Regions from separate parts of the Pseudogulbenkiania sp. MAI-1 genome, predicted to be linked through region 1. Evidence: predicted binding sites of a transcription regulator. Region 1 holds the regulator's gene; each other region holds the start of a gene.
What was found. Region 1 encodes sigma-54, which starts transcription at its own class of promoters, with help from an activator protein. Its sites were predicted from a motif close to CTGGCACGCTTCATGCTT; they were not measured.
Positions count from the first base shown of each region.

Region 2: flgJ (flagellar assembly peptidoglycan hydrolase FlgJ) is a predicted target of sigma-54. The motif match lies at 2,653-2,670, and genes of this name have one in related genera.
Region 3: nirB (nitrite reductase large subunit NirB) is a predicted target of sigma-54. The motif match lies at 2,360-2,377, and genes of this name have one in related genera.
Region 4: PSEMAI1_RS0106935 (ANTAR domain-containing response regulator) is a predicted target of sigma-54. The motif match lies at 1,543-1,560, and genes of this name have one in related genera.

Region 1 is NZ_AZUR01000001.1:3,439,628-3,443,815, forward strand. It holds gene lptC (LPS export ABC transporter periplasmic protein LptC) at 1-271, shown strand, start outside; gene lptA (lipopolysaccharide transport periplasmic protein LptA) at 261-782, shown strand; gene lptB (LPS export ABC transporter ATP-binding protein) at 779-1,507, shown strand; gene PSEMAI1_RS0116100 (RNA polymerase factor sigma-54) at 1,513-2,916, shown strand; gene hpf (ribosome hibernation-promoting factor, HPF/YfiA family) at 2,984-3,313, shown strand; gene ptsN (PTS IIA-like nitrogen regulatory protein PtsN) at 3,432-3,893, shown strand; gene hprK (HPr(Ser) kinase/phosphatase) at 3,886-4,188, shown strand, end outside.
Region 2 is NZ_AZUR01000001.1:1,611,327-1,615,514, forward strand. It holds gene flgG (flagellar basal-body rod protein FlgG) at 1-654, shown strand, start outside; gene PSEMAI1_RS0107480 (flagellar basal body L-ring protein FlgH) at 685-1,368, shown strand; gene PSEMAI1_RS0107485 (flagellar basal body P-ring protein FlgI) at 1,405-2,505, shown strand; gene flgJ (flagellar assembly peptidoglycan hydrolase FlgJ) at 2,695-3,669, shown strand; gene flgK (flagellar hook-associated protein FlgK) at 3,718-4,188, shown strand, end outside.
Region 3 is NZ_AZUR01000001.1:1,514,117-1,518,304, reverse strand. It holds gene nirB (nitrite reductase large subunit NirB) at 1-2,195, opposite strand, end outside; gene PSEMAI1_RS0106970 (membrane protein) at 2,481-2,891, opposite strand; gene PSEMAI1_RS0106965 (LysR family transcriptional regulator) at 2,985-3,875, shown strand; gene PSEMAI1_RS0106960 (bifunctional protein-serine/threonine kinase/phosphatase) at 3,888-4,188, opposite strand, start outside.
Region 4 is NZ_AZUR01000001.1:1,505,544-1,509,731, forward strand. It holds gene PSEMAI1_RS0106915 (nitrate- and nitrite sensing domain-containing protein) at 1-115, shown strand, start outside; gene PSEMAI1_RS21715 (hypothetical protein) at 112-252, opposite strand; gene PSEMAI1_RS0106925 (hypothetical protein) at 462-764, shown strand; gene PSEMAI1_RS0106930 (DNA-3-methyladenine glycosylase I) at 838-1,410, opposite strand; gene PSEMAI1_RS0106935 (ANTAR domain-containing response regulator) at 1,584-2,168, shown strand; gene PSEMAI1_RS0106940 (CmpA/NrtA family ABC transporter substrate-binding protein) at 2,421-3,701, shown strand; gene ntrB (nitrate ABC transporter permease) at 3,726-4,188, shown strand, end outside.

The sequences.
Region 1 (4,188 bases):
CGGCCAGAGCGGCCGCTACAACAACAAGACCCGCCAGGCCTTCTTCGACCGCCAGGTGACGCTGTTCAAGCCAGCCGACGCCAGGCAGCCGGAGACCCGGGTCGACACCTCGGCGATGCACGTCGACATCGATAAGCGTCTGGCCCGCTCCGCGGCGCCGGTCACCATCCATTACGGCACGTCGGTAGCCCGATCGGTCGGCTTCAGCTACGATCAGCGCGCCGGCCTGTTGAAACTGCTCTCGAAGGCAAGAGTCGTCTATGCGAAATAAATTCACCCTGACGCTGGCCATGCTGGCCGGACTGTGCGCCACCACCGTCGCCCTGGCGGAAAAGGCCGACCAGAGCAAACCGATCGAAATCAACGCCAACAGCGGCACGCTCGACCAGCTGAAAGGCGTGACCGTGTGGGAAGGCAACGTCGTGGTGACGCAGGGCACGCTGCGCGTCAACGCCGACCGCGTCGTCGTCACCCGCGACGACAAGGGCAACCAGACGGTGCAGGCCACCGGCAAGGTAGTCACCTTCCGCCAGAAAATGGACGACAAGAACGAATACATCGAAGGCCAGGCCAGCCGCCTCGACTACACCGGCATCACCAACACCGCCGTGCTCACCGGCAACGCCCGCGTCAAGCGCGGTGAGGACCTGGTGATCGGCGAGGTCATCACCTACAACACCCAGAGCCAGACCTACCAGGTCAAGGGCGGCGCCGCCACCGGCCCCAACAAGGGCCGCATCACCGTCATCCTGCAGCCGCAAACCACCGGACAACAGCCATGACCGCCAGCGTACTGAACGTCACCCGGCTGAAGAAGCGCTTCAAGAAGCGCACCGTGGTCAAGGACGTCTCGCTCAGCATCGAAAGCGGCGAGGTGATCGGGCTGTTGGGCCCCAACGGCGCCGGCAAGACTACCAGCTTCTACATGATCGTCGGCCTGGTCGGGGCCGACGACGGCCAGATCCTGCTCGATGAGCAGGACATCACCCACTTCCCGATGCACCAGCGCGCACGCCTGGGGCTGGGCTACCTGCCGCAGGAAGCGTCGATCTTCCGCAAGATGACGGTGGACGAAAACATCCGCGCCATCCTCGAGATCGCCGGCCTCAAGGGCGAGGAACTGGAAAAGGAACTGGTGCTGCTGCTGGACGACCTCAACATCGCCCACCTCAGGGAGAGCAACGCGCTGGCGCTATCCGGCGGCGAGCGGCGCCGCGTCGAGATCGCCCGCGTGCTGGCCACCCGGCCGCGCTTCATCCTGCTCGACGAGCCGTTCGCCGGCGTCGACCCGATCGCCGTGATCGACATCCAGAAGATCATCTCCTTCCTCAAGGAACGCGGCATCGGCGTGCTGATCACCGATCACAACGTGCGCGAGACGCTGCGCATCTGCGACCGCGCCTACATCATCAGCGACGGCGCGGTGCTGGCCTCCGGCAAGCCGCAGGCCCTCGTCGACAATGAAAAAGTTCGCCAGGTTTACCTCGGCGAACACTTCCACCTGTAATCGCCATGAAGCAGTCGCTACAGCTCAAGGTCTCGCAGCAACTCACGCTGACCCCGCAACTGCAGCAGTCGATCCGGCTGCTGCAACTGTCCACCGTCGACCTGCAAACCGAAGTGGAACGCTTCCTGCAGGACAACCCGCTGTTGGAGCGGGGCGACGAACCGGCCGCCGAGAGCGCCCCGGCCGACACCGCCGGCGGCGAAGCCGAAGCGGAACGCCACGACACGGACAGCGGCGACACCGGCGGCGAACTGACCGACTGGGGTAGCGGCAGCCGGCGCAGCAACGACGGCGACGACGATTACGACCCGATGGCCAACGTGCCGCGCCCGGTCACGCTGCGCGAACACCTGCTGGCGCAGCTGGGAGAAATCGCCCTGCCCGAACGCGACAGCGCCATCGTGCAGCTCTTGATCGAAGAGCTGGACGAAGACGGCTACCTGACGACCGACCTGCAGGAACTGGCCGCCTCGCTGCCGCTGGAACTCGGCATCGAGGAAGACGAACTGGCGTTCGGTTTGAAACTGCTGCAGCAATTCGAACCGCAGGGCGTCGGCGCCCGCTCGCTGTCCGAATCGCTGGCGCTGCAACTGGCCCAGTTGCCGGACAGCACCCCCGGCAAGGCGCTGGCGCGCACCATCGTCAGCGAGCACCTCACCCTGCTGGGCAACCGCGACTATACCCGCCTGAAGCGCCTGCTCGATGTCGGCGACGTGGAACTGAAAGCGGCGCAGGCCCTGATCGCCCGCCTCAACCCCCGCCCGGCGGCCGGTTTCGGCGCCGACGACACCCGCTACATCATCCCCGACATCGCCGTGCGCCGCGTCAAGGGCCGCTGGCGCGCCGAGCTCAACAACGCCGCCGTGCCGCGCCTGCGCGTCAACCAGATGTACGCCCAGATGCTCAGCGAGAACCGCGGCGCCGGCGGCGAATTGAGCGCCCGCCTGCAAGAGGCCAAATGGCTGGTGAAGAATATTCAGCAACGATTTGACACCATCCTCAAAGTGGCGGAATCTATAGTCGAAAGACAGCAAGCGTTCTTTGAACACGGAGAAGTCGCCATGCGTCCGCTCATCCTGCGCGACATCGCCGATGAGCTGGAGCTGCACGAATCCACGGTATCCCGTGTGACGACGCAGAAATACCTGTTGTGCCCGCGCGGCCTGTTCGAGCTGAAGTATTTCTTCGGCAGCGCACTGGAAACGGACAGCGGCGGTGAATGCTCGGCCACCGCCATCAAGGCGCACATCCGCCAGATGATCGAAGCGGAAAACCCGGCCAAGCCCCTGTCCGACAGCGCCCTGGCGGACGAACTGGCCAAACAGGGCATACAGGTTGCCAGGCGCACGGTGGCGAAGTATCGTGAAGCCATGCAGATTCCACCGGTCAATCTGCGCAAGGTCCTCTGACCTTGAACTGAATCATCAGCATGCCCGGCAGCTTCTGCCGGGCAGTCAACACAAGAAGGAGTAAGGTATGAACCTCAAAGTAACCGGTCTCCACCTCGACGTTACCCAACCGCTGCGTGATTACATAGAAAGCAAACTCGAACGCGTGACCCGTCATGTCGACCATGTGATCGACGTGGCGGTGACCCTGTCTGTGGACAAGCTGGTCCAGAAGGCCGAAGTCAACGTGCACCTCTCCGGCAAGGACATCCACGTGGAGGCGACCGACGCGGACATGTACGCCGCCATCGACTTGCTGATGGACAAGCTGGACCGCCAGGTGCTCAAGCACAAGGAAAAACTGAGCGAGCACCGGGTGACGCCAGCCCCTTCCCCGGCCCCGGAAGCCACACTCTAAATCCTTGATTGGTAAAGCGGGAGCCGGGAGGTTCCCGCTTTGCTTTGCACGATCCTTTCTCTGTCACACCAAAGCAACGTAGAATCGTCAGGTTTTTGGCAGCTCTCAACAGACCCCTATGAGCCTGATCGGCAAAATCCTAACCCGGGACAATGTCCTGCTCGATCTCGACGTAGCCAGTAAGAAGCGCGTCTTCGAACAGGTGGGACTCCTGATCGAGAACACCCGCGGCATTGCGCGTAGTGAAGTGTTCGAATGCCTGTTCGCGCGCGAAAAGCTCGGCTCCACCGGGCTGGGGCAAGGCGTGGCCATTCCGCACGGCCGTGCCCGCGGCCTGAAAGAGGCTGCCGGCGTGCTGATCCGCCTCAAGTCGGCCATCCCCTTCGACGCCCCCGACGGCAAACCGGTCCAGATCCTGTTCGTGCTGCTGGTCCCGGAACAGGCCACCGACCTGCACCTGCAGGTGCTGTCCGAACTGGCCCAGGTTTTTTCCAGCCGGCCGCTGCGCGAGCAACTGCTGGCCGCCCAGAGCGCCGACGAGCTCTACACCCTGCTGACCGAATGGTCCCCCCATGCCTAGCATAAGCGTTCGCAAGCTCTACCACGACAATCAGCACAAACTGAACCTGAGCTGGGTCGCCGGCACCGGCGGCGCCGATAACCTGATCGGCAACGACGAACAGCGCCCGCTGTTGGCGCTGGTGGGCCACCTCAACTTCATCCACCCCAACCGGGTACAGGTACTGGGCCTGGCCGAGGTCGAATACCTCGACCGGCTCGAACAATCCGCCGCCAAGACCGCGCTCGACCAGCTGTTCCACAAGAGCATGTCGGTGGTGATGGTGGCCAACGGCCAGCCGGTACCCAAGCTGCTG
Region 2 (4,188 bases), 1.8 Mb from region 1:
TTGTACTACCAGACCCTGCGCCAGCCCGGCTCGCAACTGTCCAACGGCAATAGCCTGCCGACCGGCCTGCAGGTGGGGACCGGTTCCACCGTGGTGGCCACGGCGCGCATCCACTCCCAGGGCAACCTGGAGTCGACCGAGCAGCCGCTGGATTTGGCCATCAACGGCGACGGCTTCTTCCGGGTGCAGCAGCCGGACGGCAGCATCGCCTACACCCGCAACGGCGAATTCCGGCGCAACGAGAACGGCGACATCGTCAACTCGTCCGGCTACCTGCTGGACCCGGCGATCAACATTCCGGCCGACGCCACCAGCATCACCATCTCGGAAGCCGGCGTCGTGCAGTACTTCCAGCCCAACAACGCCACTCCCACCACGGCGGGCACCATCCAGCTGACCACCTTCATCAACCCGCAGGGCCTGCAGAGCATCGGTCAGAACCTTTATCTGCAAACGCAGGCCTCGGGCGATCCGCAGGACGGCGATCCGCTGACCGACGGGCGCGGCAGCGTGCGCTCCGGTTTTCTGGAGGCCTCCAACGTCAACGTGACCGAAGAGCTGGTCAACATGATCACCGCCCAGCGCTCGTTCGAAATGAACTCCCGCGCGATCAAGACTGCCGACGAGATGCTGCAGCGGATTGCCCAGTTATAATGCCGGCATCGATCAGCTAGGGGCTTGGTGATGAAAGCGACTTTCGGTGTGATGACGATGCTGGCGGCCGTGCTGTCGGGATGCGCTGTGCCCGAACCGCCCATCGTGCAGCAACCGATGAGCGCCCGGCCCCAGCCCGCCCCGCTAGCCTTGCCGAGCAACGGCTCGATCTTTCAAACCGGCAGCTACCAGCCAATCTTTGCCGACCGCGTGCCGGCGCGGGTAGGCGACATCCTGACCGTGACGATCGAGGAGAAGACCACGACGGCCGCCTCGGAAGAGACCACCGGCAAGCGCTCCTCGTCGCTCAGCGCCGGCGTGGAGGGCGGGGTCCAATTGCCGTTCTTCCCCGGCGCCCTCGAGAAGAAACTGGCCGGTACCTCGTTGTCGGCGGACGGCTCGGCGTCATCCACCGGCAAGGGCACCAACAAGGCCAGTTCCTCGTTCGTCAGCTCGATCTCCGTGACCGTGATCGACGTGCTGGCCAACGGCAACCTCGTGGTGAGTGGTGAGAAGCAGGTACGGCAGAATGGCGATACCGAATACATCCGGCTGTCCGGGGTGGTGAACCCGCGTGACATCAAGACCGGCAATATGGTCTCGTCGACCAAGGTGGCCGATGCCCGTATCGAGCAGCAGTCCAAGGGCAACAACCGTTCGTTTGCCGAACCGGGCTGGCTGACCAAATTCTTCATGACGGTGCTGCCATTCTGAGCGCAGCGATGGCGGGCTGTTTTTAGTGGGATAGCAATGAAACGTTTTCTTTACGTGCTGCTGGCTGGGGTGCTGGCTGTGTCGCCGGCCTGGGCTGCCCAGCGACTCAAGGATATCGCCTCGATCGCGGGCGTCCGTAGCAACCAGTTGATCGGCTATGGCTTGGTGGTCGGACTGGACGGCAGCGGCGACAAGGCCACCTCGTCGCCGTTCACCTCGCAGTCGATGTCGAGCATGCTCAACCAGCTCGGGGTGCAGATTCCAGTCGGGACCAAGCTCGACCCGAAAAACGTCGCCGCCGTGACGCTGACCGGCACCCTGCCGCCGTTTGCCCGGCAAGGCCAGGCCATCGACGTGACCGTGTCCTCGATCGGCGACGCCAAGAGCCTGCGTGGCGGCACGCTGCTGATGTCGCCGCTGAAGGGCGCCGACGGGCAGATCTACGCCATGGCGCAGGGCAACGTGCTGGTGGGGGGCGCGGGAGAGTCGGCGGCCGGCAGCTCCGCCAAGGTCAACCACCTCAGCGTGGGGCGCATCCCGGGCGGCGCGACGGTGGAACGCGAGGTACCGACCTCGCTGGGCTCCGGCGGCGTGGTGCAGCTCGAACTGTTCGAGTCCGACTTCACCACGGCCAACCGCGTGGTCCAGGCCATCAACCGCGAGCTCGGCGACGGCGTGGCGCGGGCGATGGACGGCCGCCTGGTCGAAGTCGTCGCCCCGCAGGACGCCAACCGCCGTGTGCAGTTCCTGTCCCGGATGGAAAATATTGCCGTCACACCGGCAGAAGCTTCCCCCCTGGTCATCCTCAACGCCCGCACCGGGTCGGTGGTGATGAACCAGGCCGTGACCATCGAACCCTGCGCCGTGTCCCACGGCAACCTCTCGGTGACGGTCAGCACCACGCCCCAGGTGAGCCAGCCGGCCCCCTTGTCGGGAGGGCAGACGGTGGTGACCCGTCAAGCCGATATCAGCATCAAGAGCGAGGGGGGCAAGGTGCTCAACCTGCCGCGCGGGGCCAACCTGTCGCAGGTCGTCAACGCCCTGAACGCCGTGGGCGCCACGCCGCAGGACCTGCTGTCGATCTTGCAGGCGATGAAGGTCGCCGGGGCGCTCAAGGCCGATCTGCAGATCATCTGATCGCCTCCGACGCGAGCCGCATATGTGGTTGTGGAGGGGGCGTGGCAGGGTTCTGGATGGCCTTCCGAATGCCGGCGAAGCCATCTCTACATACTCAGGAAGGCTGCGTCGAGGGCGGCAAAAAGGGAGGAGTGCCTCCCTTTTTTGTTGGCCCGCTTCTTGCTTTTTGCTGCGCCGAGGAGATCAGCAATGAGTGTCAGTTTTCCAACGGTGCCGAGCGACGGCAGCACAGTGAGCCAGCGTCTGGCTGTCGACCCGAGCCAAGCCACGGCGTTGCAAGCTACGGCGCGCAAAGACCCGCAGGCGGCGATCAGGGAGGCGGCGCAGCAGTTCGAGTCCCTGTTCATGGGGACCTTGCTGCAAGCCATGCGCGAGACCTCGTTCGACGGCGAGGACGACAGCAATGCCCTGGACACCTACCGTGGCCTCTTGGACCAGCAACTGCTCCAGACCATGAGCAAGGCGGGCGGGGTCGGTCTGGCCGATGCGCTGTCGCGGCAACTGGCGCAAGCCGCACAGATCGACGGTGACGTTTCTCCCACGGTCGAACGGCTGGCTCCGGTCTCGTCGGTGCTGCCGATGGTGAATCGGGCCATCCAGGCCTACCGGACGATGCAGCCCAAGACCACGGCCGCCCAGGAGGCCGCCGCCGAGGCAGTTGGCACGGCAAGCAGCACGGCGGGCGAGGCAAACTCTTCGGCGGAAGCCTTCGTGTCTACCCTGCTGCCCCACGCCAAGGCGGCGGCCCAGCAGCTCGGCGTGGCGCCGGAACTGGTCCTGGCCCATGCCGCACTCGAGAGCGGCTGGGGGAAACGCTCCATCAAGACGGCAGGCGGCAAGGAAAGCCACAACCTGTTCGGCATCAAGGCCGGCGCCAACTGGCAGGGCGATGCGGTCGACGTGCTGACCACCGAGTACGTGAACGGCAACGCCATCAAGAAAGTGGACAAGTTCCGTGCCTACGCCTCCTACAGCGACGCGTTCGCCGACTATGCCAATCTGCTGTCCGGTTCGTCGCGCTACCAGTCCGCCCTGAACAAGGGTGGGGACATGCTGGCGTTCGCCCGCGGGCTGCAGAGCGGGGGCTATGCCACCGACCCCCATTACGCCCAGAAGCTGGTAGGCGTGATGAATGCGGTTTCCCAGCGTTTCCGCGGGGTGTAAGGCTCAAGATCGTGCCGGGCAGGCCGATATAGCGATCAGAGGTGCAATATGGGTTCGAGTATATTTTCCATCGGTGTCAGCGGGCTGAATGCGGCGCAGGGCGCCCTGGCCGTGACAAGCCACAACATCAGCAACGTCAACACTGCCGGTTACACCCGCCAGGTCACGCAACAGGCTGCCCGCTACCCACAGAATGCCGGTTTCGGCTTTATCGGTCAGGGGGTGGACCTGACCAAGGTGAGCCGGATCTACGATGCCTACCTGACCGAGCAAGTGCAGAGCGCCCAGGCGAGCGACAGCTATTACTCGAGCCAACTGGATCTGCTCAAGCAGGTCGACTCCCTGATGGCCGATTCCACGGTCGGCGTGAGCCCCTCGCTGCAGGATTTCTTCGGCAGCATGCAAACGCTGTCGTCCGATCCCTCATCGATTCCGAGCCGCCAGACGGTGATCAATGATGCCCAGGCGCTGGCCACCAAGTTTCGCACGCTGGATGGCCAATTGCAGGAGATTGAAAGC
Region 3 (4,188 bases), 1.9 Mb from region 1:
TCCAGCACTTCTTCACGGGTCTTCACCTTGGCGAGGAACTCGGCCACCTCGGTCTTGATGCCGCCGTTGCCGCCGATGTAGAGCTCCCAGCCGGAGTCAACGCCGATGATGCCGACATCCTTGATGCCCGATTCGGCGCAGTTGCGCGGACAGCCGGAAACCGCCAGCTTGACCTTGGCCGGGCTCCACATGCCGGTCAGGTCCTTTTCCAGGTCGATGCCCATCTGGGTGGAATCCTGCGTGCCGAAGCGGCAGAACTCGGAGCCGACGCAGGTCTTCACGGTACGCAGGCTCTTGCCGTAGGCGTGGCCGGACGGCATGTCGAGGTCGGCCCAGACCTTGGGCAGGTCTTCCTTCTTCACGCCCAACAGGTCGATGCGCTGGCCGCCGGTGACTTTCACCATCGGGATGGCGTACTTGTCGGCCACGTCGGCGATGCGGCGCAGTTCGGCGGCATTGGTCACGCCGCCCCACATGCGCGGGATCACCGAGTAGGTGCCGTCCTTCTGGATGTTGGCGTGCACGCGCTCGTTGATGAAGCGCGATTGCGGATCGTCCTTCGCCTCGCCCGGCCAGGTCGAGATCAGGTAGTAGTTCAGTGCCGGGCGGCAGGTGGCGCAGCCGTCGGGAGTGCGCCATTCGAGGAAGTCCATCACCTGGCGCAGGCTGGTCAGGTGCTGTTCGCGGATCACCTTGCGCACCGCGCCGTGGTTGTGGTCGGTACAGCCGCACACCGGCTTCTCGGACTTGGGCTTGACGTCGGCGGCGCCGCCGACGCAGTTAATCAGGATCTGCTCGACCAGGCCGGTACACGAGCCGCAGGAGCTGGCGGCCTTGGTGTGCTTCTTGATCTCGTCGACGGTAAAGAGGCCCTTCTCCTGGATCGCCTTGACGATGGTGCCCTTGCACACGCCGTTACAGCCGCACACTTCGGCATCGTCCGGCATGCCGACGACCTTGCTCTGACCGGAGTGGCCGACGTCGCCCTGACCACCCTCGCCCAGCATCAGCACGTCGCGCATCTCGGCCACCGACTTGCCTTCGCGGATCAGGCGGAAGTACCAGGCGCCGTCGGCGGTGTCGCCGTACAGGCAGGCGCCGACCAGCTTGTTGTCCTTGATCACCAGTTTCTTGTAGATGCCGCCCATCGGGTCGGACAGGGTGATCGCCTCGGTGTTGTCGCTACCCATGAAGTCGCCGGCGGAGAACAGGTCGATGCCGGTGACCTTGAGCTTGGTCGAGGTGGCGGCCGGCACGTAGCGGCCGATGCCGTAGTGCGCCAGGTGGTTGGCGGCGACCTTGGCCATGTCGAACAGCGGGGCGACCAGGCCGTAGGCCACGCCACGGTGGCTGACACATTCGCCCACGGCGTAGACGCGCGGGTCGTAGGTCTGCATGGTGTCGTTCACCACCACGCCGCGGTTACAGTACAGGCCGGATTTTTCGGCCAGTTCGTAGTTCGGGCGGATGCCGACGGCCATCACCACCAGGTCGGCCGGGATTTCCTCGCCGTCGGCGAAGCGCAGGCCGCCGACACGGCCGGAACCGTTGTCGAGCAGCGCGGCGGTCTGCTTCTGCAGGTGGAAAGCGATGCCGCGGTCTTCCAGGCTCTGCTGCAGCAGCTTGGCGGCGGTGCGGTCGAGCTGGCGCTCGAGCAGCCATTCGCCCAGATGCACCACGCTCACGTCCATGCCGCGCGCCATCAGGCCGTTGGCGGCTTCCAGACCCAGCAGGCCGCCACCGATCACCACGGCCTTCTTGTACTTCTGGCTGGCCTCGATCATCAGGTTGACGTCGCGGATGTCGCGGAAGGTCACCACGCCGTCGAGATCCTTACCCGGCACCGGCAGGATGAAGGGGTTGGAGCCGGTGGCGAGCAGCAGGCGGTCATACGGTGCTTCGGTGCCGTCGGCGGCGCGCACCACGCGCTTGATACGGTCGATCTCGGTGATTTCCTTGCCCATGTGCAGGGTGATGCCGTTCTCGGCGTACCACTCCACTTCGTTGAGCATGATTTCCTTGAGCGTCTGTTCACCCGACAGCACCGGCGAGAGCAGGATGCGGTTGTAGTTGGGGTGCGGCTCGGCACCGAACACGGTGATGTCGTAGAAGTCGGGCATCAGCTTGAGCAGTTCTTCCAGCGTGCGCACGCCGGCCATGCCGTTGCCTACCATGACGAGTTTCGGTTTGTTCATCGGGATCTCCTTAGCATCGTGGCTACGCCGCATTCACCATTGCCGCAGCGAGACCAAATAAATAAAGTCCGCTCCCATGGATAACCCCACGAAGAACGGACCTCTTTGTCCCTGCCCGCTTCACCGCCATTGGCAAACTGGGCAACTATTGTCTGCAGCATTACAAGCAAGCACCGTGCCAGCCGTTTTCGGCCCTTCCGATGCGGTTTACGGCTGGTTTGGACGGTTCTCCCGCAGTTTGCAGTGCACAAAACGCACCAAGACCGTGCATGGTGCCCATGGACATTACTTCTGCACCATCAGCCACAAACCGGTGAGACTCACCATGGCCCCGCCCAGACGAAGCAACGACGGCTGCTCGCGAAACAGCAGGAAACCCAGCGGCAGCAACACCAGCGTGCTGATCACGTTGGCGCTGAGCGACGCCACCCCCATCTGCCAGCCGGTGCGGTAGGCCAGCAGGAACCCCAGTTCGATGCCCAGAATGCCGAGCGCGACGCCACTGCTGCTCCAGTTCACTGCCAGCAGGCTGCGGCTGCCGGGGCTGAACAGCATGCCGACGAGGCACAGCAGCATGGCCAGGCCGTAGCTGACGGCCAGGGTCAGGAATGGATTCACCCCTTGCGGCACGTGCTTGAGCGACAAGTGGTAGATCACCGAGCCGGCAACCGCCAGCAGCAAGGCAGACAGATACATGATGGACTCCCTAAAAGTGGATGCCTCCATGCTATCGGCTCGCTCCGGATATAGGTAGACTGTCGTTTACTATGCCAGTTATAAGGAATGTTTATGGCAATGGACCTGGATACCGCGCTGCTGCGCGCCTTCGTCAGCGTGGTGCGCAACGGCAGCATCAACCGGGCCGCTACCTTGCTGCAACGCACCCAGCCCACCGTCAGCCTGCAGATCCGCAAACTGGAGCAGCAGCTGGGTCAGCCCCTGCTGGAGCGTTCGCCACGCGGCATCCGGCTGACCGGGGCCGGCGAAGCCCTGCTGCCCTACGCCGAGCGCCTGCTGACACTGACCGACCAACTGGTGCCCGGCTTGGGCGGCCTGCCGGCCAGCGAGCAGCACCGCCGCATCGGCATCATGGAGGATTTCGTCGGCACCCGGCTGCCGCGCGTGCTGGCGGACTTCGCCAGCGTGCATCCGGGGCTGCGCCTGTCGGTCACGGTGGGGCTCAAGGCGGAGCTGTTTGCCGCCATGAAGGCCGGCGAGCTCGACGTAATGGTCAGCTCGCCGCTCGCCGACAGCGGCCTGTTGCCGAAGCCGGACGCCCAGTTCCTGTGCCCCCTGGCCTGGTTTGCCGCACGCGGCAAGGCACTGACGACGTCCACCTCCTTGCCGCTGGTGATTTTCAGCGCCCCCTGCTCGTGGCGCGAACAGACGCTGGCGACCCTGAACCGGGCCGGCCAGCCGTGGCATATCGTGTTCGAAAGCGCCAGCCTGCCCGCCATCCAGGCGGCGGTGGAGGCCGGCCTGGGGGTGGCGGCGATGCTGGCGGACACACCACCCGCCCACAGCCGCTGCGTCAACGACGGCAGCCTGCCGCCGTTGTCCGGCATGCCGGTTGGCGTCTACCGGCAAAACGGCGACGGCGACCCTCTGACCCGGCGGCTGGCGGAATTGTTCTGCCGCGAGCTGGGCACGTCGGCCGCCCTACCCGCCACGGCGGTCTGAGCCGCCCCCCGCTCACAACACCAGCAGCAGGTACACCAGCACCAGGTTGAGCAGCAGCGACACCAGGGCGATGGTACGCCACAGCTTGAGCGGAGCACGCTCGGCCCAGGGCACGCGGCGGCGCACGGCAATCGGCTGCGCGTCACCCTTTTCCAGCGCGAGCTGCAGCTCTTCGGCGGTTTCGAAGCGGCGCGCCGGGTCGCGCTCCACCGCCTTGAGCAGCACGTTCTCCAGCCACAGCGGCAGATCAGGACGGTAGCGCGTCGGCAGGTCGGGGGCGCCGAAACGCGGGTGCTGGAACGGCTCCACCTCG
Region 4 (4,188 bases), 1.9 Mb from region 1:
CGAGCGCATCACGCTGGCGCCGGATGCCTACTTCCGCTGCGCGACCGAGGCTATCGATGCTTGCCTGGCGCTGTGGCAGGCGGCGGAGCAGGTCACGCGGCGGGCGCTGCCCTAATCCGACGGCAGCGGGGCTTCCTCCGTGTGCGGGTCGTGGCCGGATGTTGCTGACGGTGCGCCGCTGACGCGGTTGCGCCCGCCATTCTTGACCAGGTAGAGCGCGCCGTCGGCCCGCGACAGCAGACTTCCGCCCATGATGACAATGGGGTCATCAGTATGGGTGCTGGCATATGCCGGGTTTTTGGATGAAATTCTTATTCATCATGGTGATGAGTGGTGGCAGAGCAAGGGAAGGGGATGGGGAAGGCGGCTTAACAATTGTTAGTACTTCTTAACAGCATGGGTGGACGATCGCCGTTAAGATGCCGCCGTCAACTCTCGAAATAACGCTAAGGAACATAGCCATGAACAAGAACCGTTGGATGGTCGCTTTGCTGGCCGGCAGCCTGTTGGTGACCGGTTCAGCGTATGCCATGGACAGCAACGCCGTGCTCGGCGGTGCTTTGGGTGGCGGTGCTGGCGCCGCGGTAGGTTCGGCGCTGGGCGGGCGCGAAGGGGCGGTGATCGGTGCCGCGGCCGGTGCTGCCCTCGGCACGGGCATCGCCACCCGTCCCGAACCGCGCCGTACCGTGGTGGAACATCGCTATGTCGAGGTGCACAAGCACAAGAAGTGGCATCGTCACCCCCGCCACCCACACGACGATTAATCTCGCATCGCTTGTGTCAGCAAGGCGTAACGCCGGTGTCCGGGTCTCCCCGGCCCGGCGTTTTTGTTGGGCGTCAGTCTTGCCGTTCCGGATGGCGGTAACAGCTGACCAAGTGATCGTTGACCACGCCGACGGCCTGCAGGAAGGCGTAGATCACCGTGCTGCCGACGAAGTTCATGCCGGCCTTCTTCAACTCCTTGCTGATGGCGTCGGATAAGGGCGTGGACGCCGGGCACTCGGCGAGGCTGGTCCAGCGGTTGACCACCGGCTGGCCGTCGACCTGGCGCCATAGCCAGGTGGCGAAGCTGCCGTGCCGGCGTTGCAATTCGAGGAACACCCGGGCGTTGCGGATAGCACTGTGGATCTTCAGCCGGTTGCGCACGATGGCCGGATCCTGCAGCAGCCGCTCGACGTCGGTCTCGCCCATCGCCGCGACGCGTACCGGGTCGAAACCGTGAAACGCCGCGCGGTAGCCCTCGCGCTTGCGCAGGATGGTAATCCACGACAGGCCGGCCTGGGCGCCTTCCAGCACCAGCATCTCGAACAGCTTGCGGTCGTCGTGCACCGGCACGCCCCATTCCAGGTCGTGGTAGGCCACGTAGAGCGGGTCATCGCCGCACCACGGGCAGCGCATTGCAGTATTCATGGTCATCGGCCAACCTTAAAGTAAGCTCACGTTGCGTTGCGCGTTCGTCGAACCGAATCGTTTGCCGGCTTTTGGCCTGCGACGGGTGCACGCAGATCGTGGACAGGTAGTTTGCATGGAAATAGTATCGACCCGGCATGGTGCTTGCTTCACCTTTTCTGTGCAATAGGGAGATGACAGTGCTGACGGTAATGCTGGTTAACGACGGTTCGGGCAAGGCGGCCGCGCTCAAAGAGGCGCTGACACAGGCCGGCGTGCGTGTGATCGCAGAGGTGGAGGTGTCGTTGCGGCTGGGCGAGATGATCGACAGCATCCGCCCCGACATTGTGCTGATCGACTCGGATGCACCATCGCGGGACATGCTGGAGCATGTCTGCGTCGTCAGCGCGCACAGCGAGCGTCCGGTGGTGATGTTCACCGACGACACCCGCCGCGACACCATCCGCGCCGCGCTCGCGGCCGGGGTGGCGGCCTACGTGGTGGGCGATGTGGTGCCCGAGCGCATCCAGCCCCTGCTCGAGGTGGCGATAGAGCGCTATTCACTGGACAAGGAGCGGCGCGAGGAGCTGGACGACATGCGCCAGCGGCTGGCCGACCGCCAGGTGGTGGAGAAGGCCAAGGGTCTGCTGATGCAGATGAAGGGTATCGGCGAGGACGAGGCCTACCGTCAGCTGCGCGAGCGGGCGATGAAGTCGCAGAAGAAGCTGGGCGACGTGGCGCGCGAGGTGGTGGAGCTGGCGAACTGGCTCAAAGGTTGAGCGCGCTCTGGTGCACGTTGCACGTGTGCAGTGCACAAAGATGGTGGAGATAAATAACTTTTCCTTTTAAATCATAAAATTAGCGGCTGGCACGGTAGTTGCGTATAGCGCAATCACCGGGTAAGTCGCCAATGGCGGCGGCGCTACCCAGACGGGCAACGGCGCCTGTCGACCTCGCTCCTAACCAATGGAGCGGGACGACAGGCGCTTTTTGTTTTTCGGCTGTTTTTTTCTGCAATGAGGGAGAAGGAAATGGATAACAAGCGCACATCGATCGATACCAGTTTGCCGGCCGTGCCGGAGCGTCGTGATTTTCTCAAGGGAGCACTGTCCGTCATGGGGTCCACCACCTTGCTAGCCGCCTTGCCGGCTGGTATCGCCACCAGCGCTTGGGCGGCCGGCAGCGACAAGCCGGAAAAAACCGAAGTCAGAGTCGGCTTCATCCCGCTCACCGACTGCGCCTCGGTGATTGTGGCCTCCAAGATGGGCTTCGACAAGAAATACGGCATCACCATCGTGCCGTCCAAGGAGGCGAGCTGGGCCGCGGTGCGCGATAAGCTGGTCAACGGCGAACTGGACGCCGCGCACGTGCTGTACGGGTTGATGTACGGCGTGCACCTGGGCATCGGCGGGCCGAAGAAGGACATGGCGGTGCTGATGACGCTGAACCAGAACGGCCAGGGCATCACGCTCTCCAACCAGCTCAAGGCCAAGGGCGTGACCTCCGGCGCGGCGCTCGCCAAGCTGATCAAGGCCGAACCGCGCGAATACACCTTCGCCCAGACCTTCCCCACCGGCACCCACGCCATGTGGCTCTACTACTGGCTGGCCGCGCAAGGCGTCAATCCGATGAGCGACGTCAAGACCATCGTCGTGCCTCCGCCCCAGATGGTGGCCAACATGCGTGTCGACAACATGGACGGCTATTGCGTCGGTGAACCGTGGAATGCCCGCGCCATCGCCGACAATATCGGCTTCACCGTGGCCACCACCCAGCAGATCTGGGCCGGCCACCCGGAAAAGGTGCTGGGCAGCACCGGCGACTGGGTGAAGCAGAACCCGAATACCGCGCGCGCCTTGGTGGCGGCGCTGCTGGAAGCGTCGCGCTACATCGACGACGTCAAGAACCGCGCCAGCGTGGCCAAGCTGATCTCCGACAAGGCCTATGTCAATGCGCCGGAACCGGTCATCGAGGGGCGCTTCCTGGGGTCCTACGAAGACGGCCTGGGCAAGAAATGGCAAGACCCCAACCTGATGAAGTTCTTCGACGAGGGCAAGGTCAACTTCCCGTATCTCTCCGACGGCATGTGGTTCCTGACCCAGCACAAGCGCTGGGGTCTGTTGAAGGCCGACCCGGACTACCTGGGCGTGGCCAGGCAGGTCAACCAGATTGCGCTCTACAAGGAGGCCGCGGCGCTGGCCAAGGTCGCGGTGCCTCGCTCCGACATGCGCTCGGCCAAGCTGATCGACGGCGTGGTGTGGGACGGCAAGGACCCGAAAGGCTACGCCGCTTCGTTCAAGATTCGTGCCTGAGACCAGAGCTAGGGGGAAACCATCATGCAAGCCATCAAGCATGAAGCCAGTGTCGTGACCGGCACGGAGGGCAAGACCGTGGAACACAAATTGGCGGCCCGCGCCGCGTCCAAACGCCGTTTCCCGTCGCTGGAATCGGCCGATACCTCACCCGCCGTGCGCTTTCTGGTGCAGGCGATCAAGACCGTGGTGCCGCCGTTGCTGGGTCTGGCGCTGCTGGTGCTGGTCTGGTCCGTGGTTGCCAAATCGAGTGGCGGCCTGCCGGGTCCGGCGAGCACCTGGGAGTCGGCCAAGCTGCTGTTCGCCGACCCGTTCTACCAGAACGGGCCGAACGACCAGGGCGTGGGCTGGAACATTCTCAACTCGCTCGGGCGCGTCGGTGTCGGCTTCGGCCTGGCGGCGCTGGTGGGCATTCCCGCCGGCTTCATCCTCGGCCGCTTCGCCTTCGTCTCGGCGATGTTCGCGCCGGTGATCAGCCTGCTGCGCC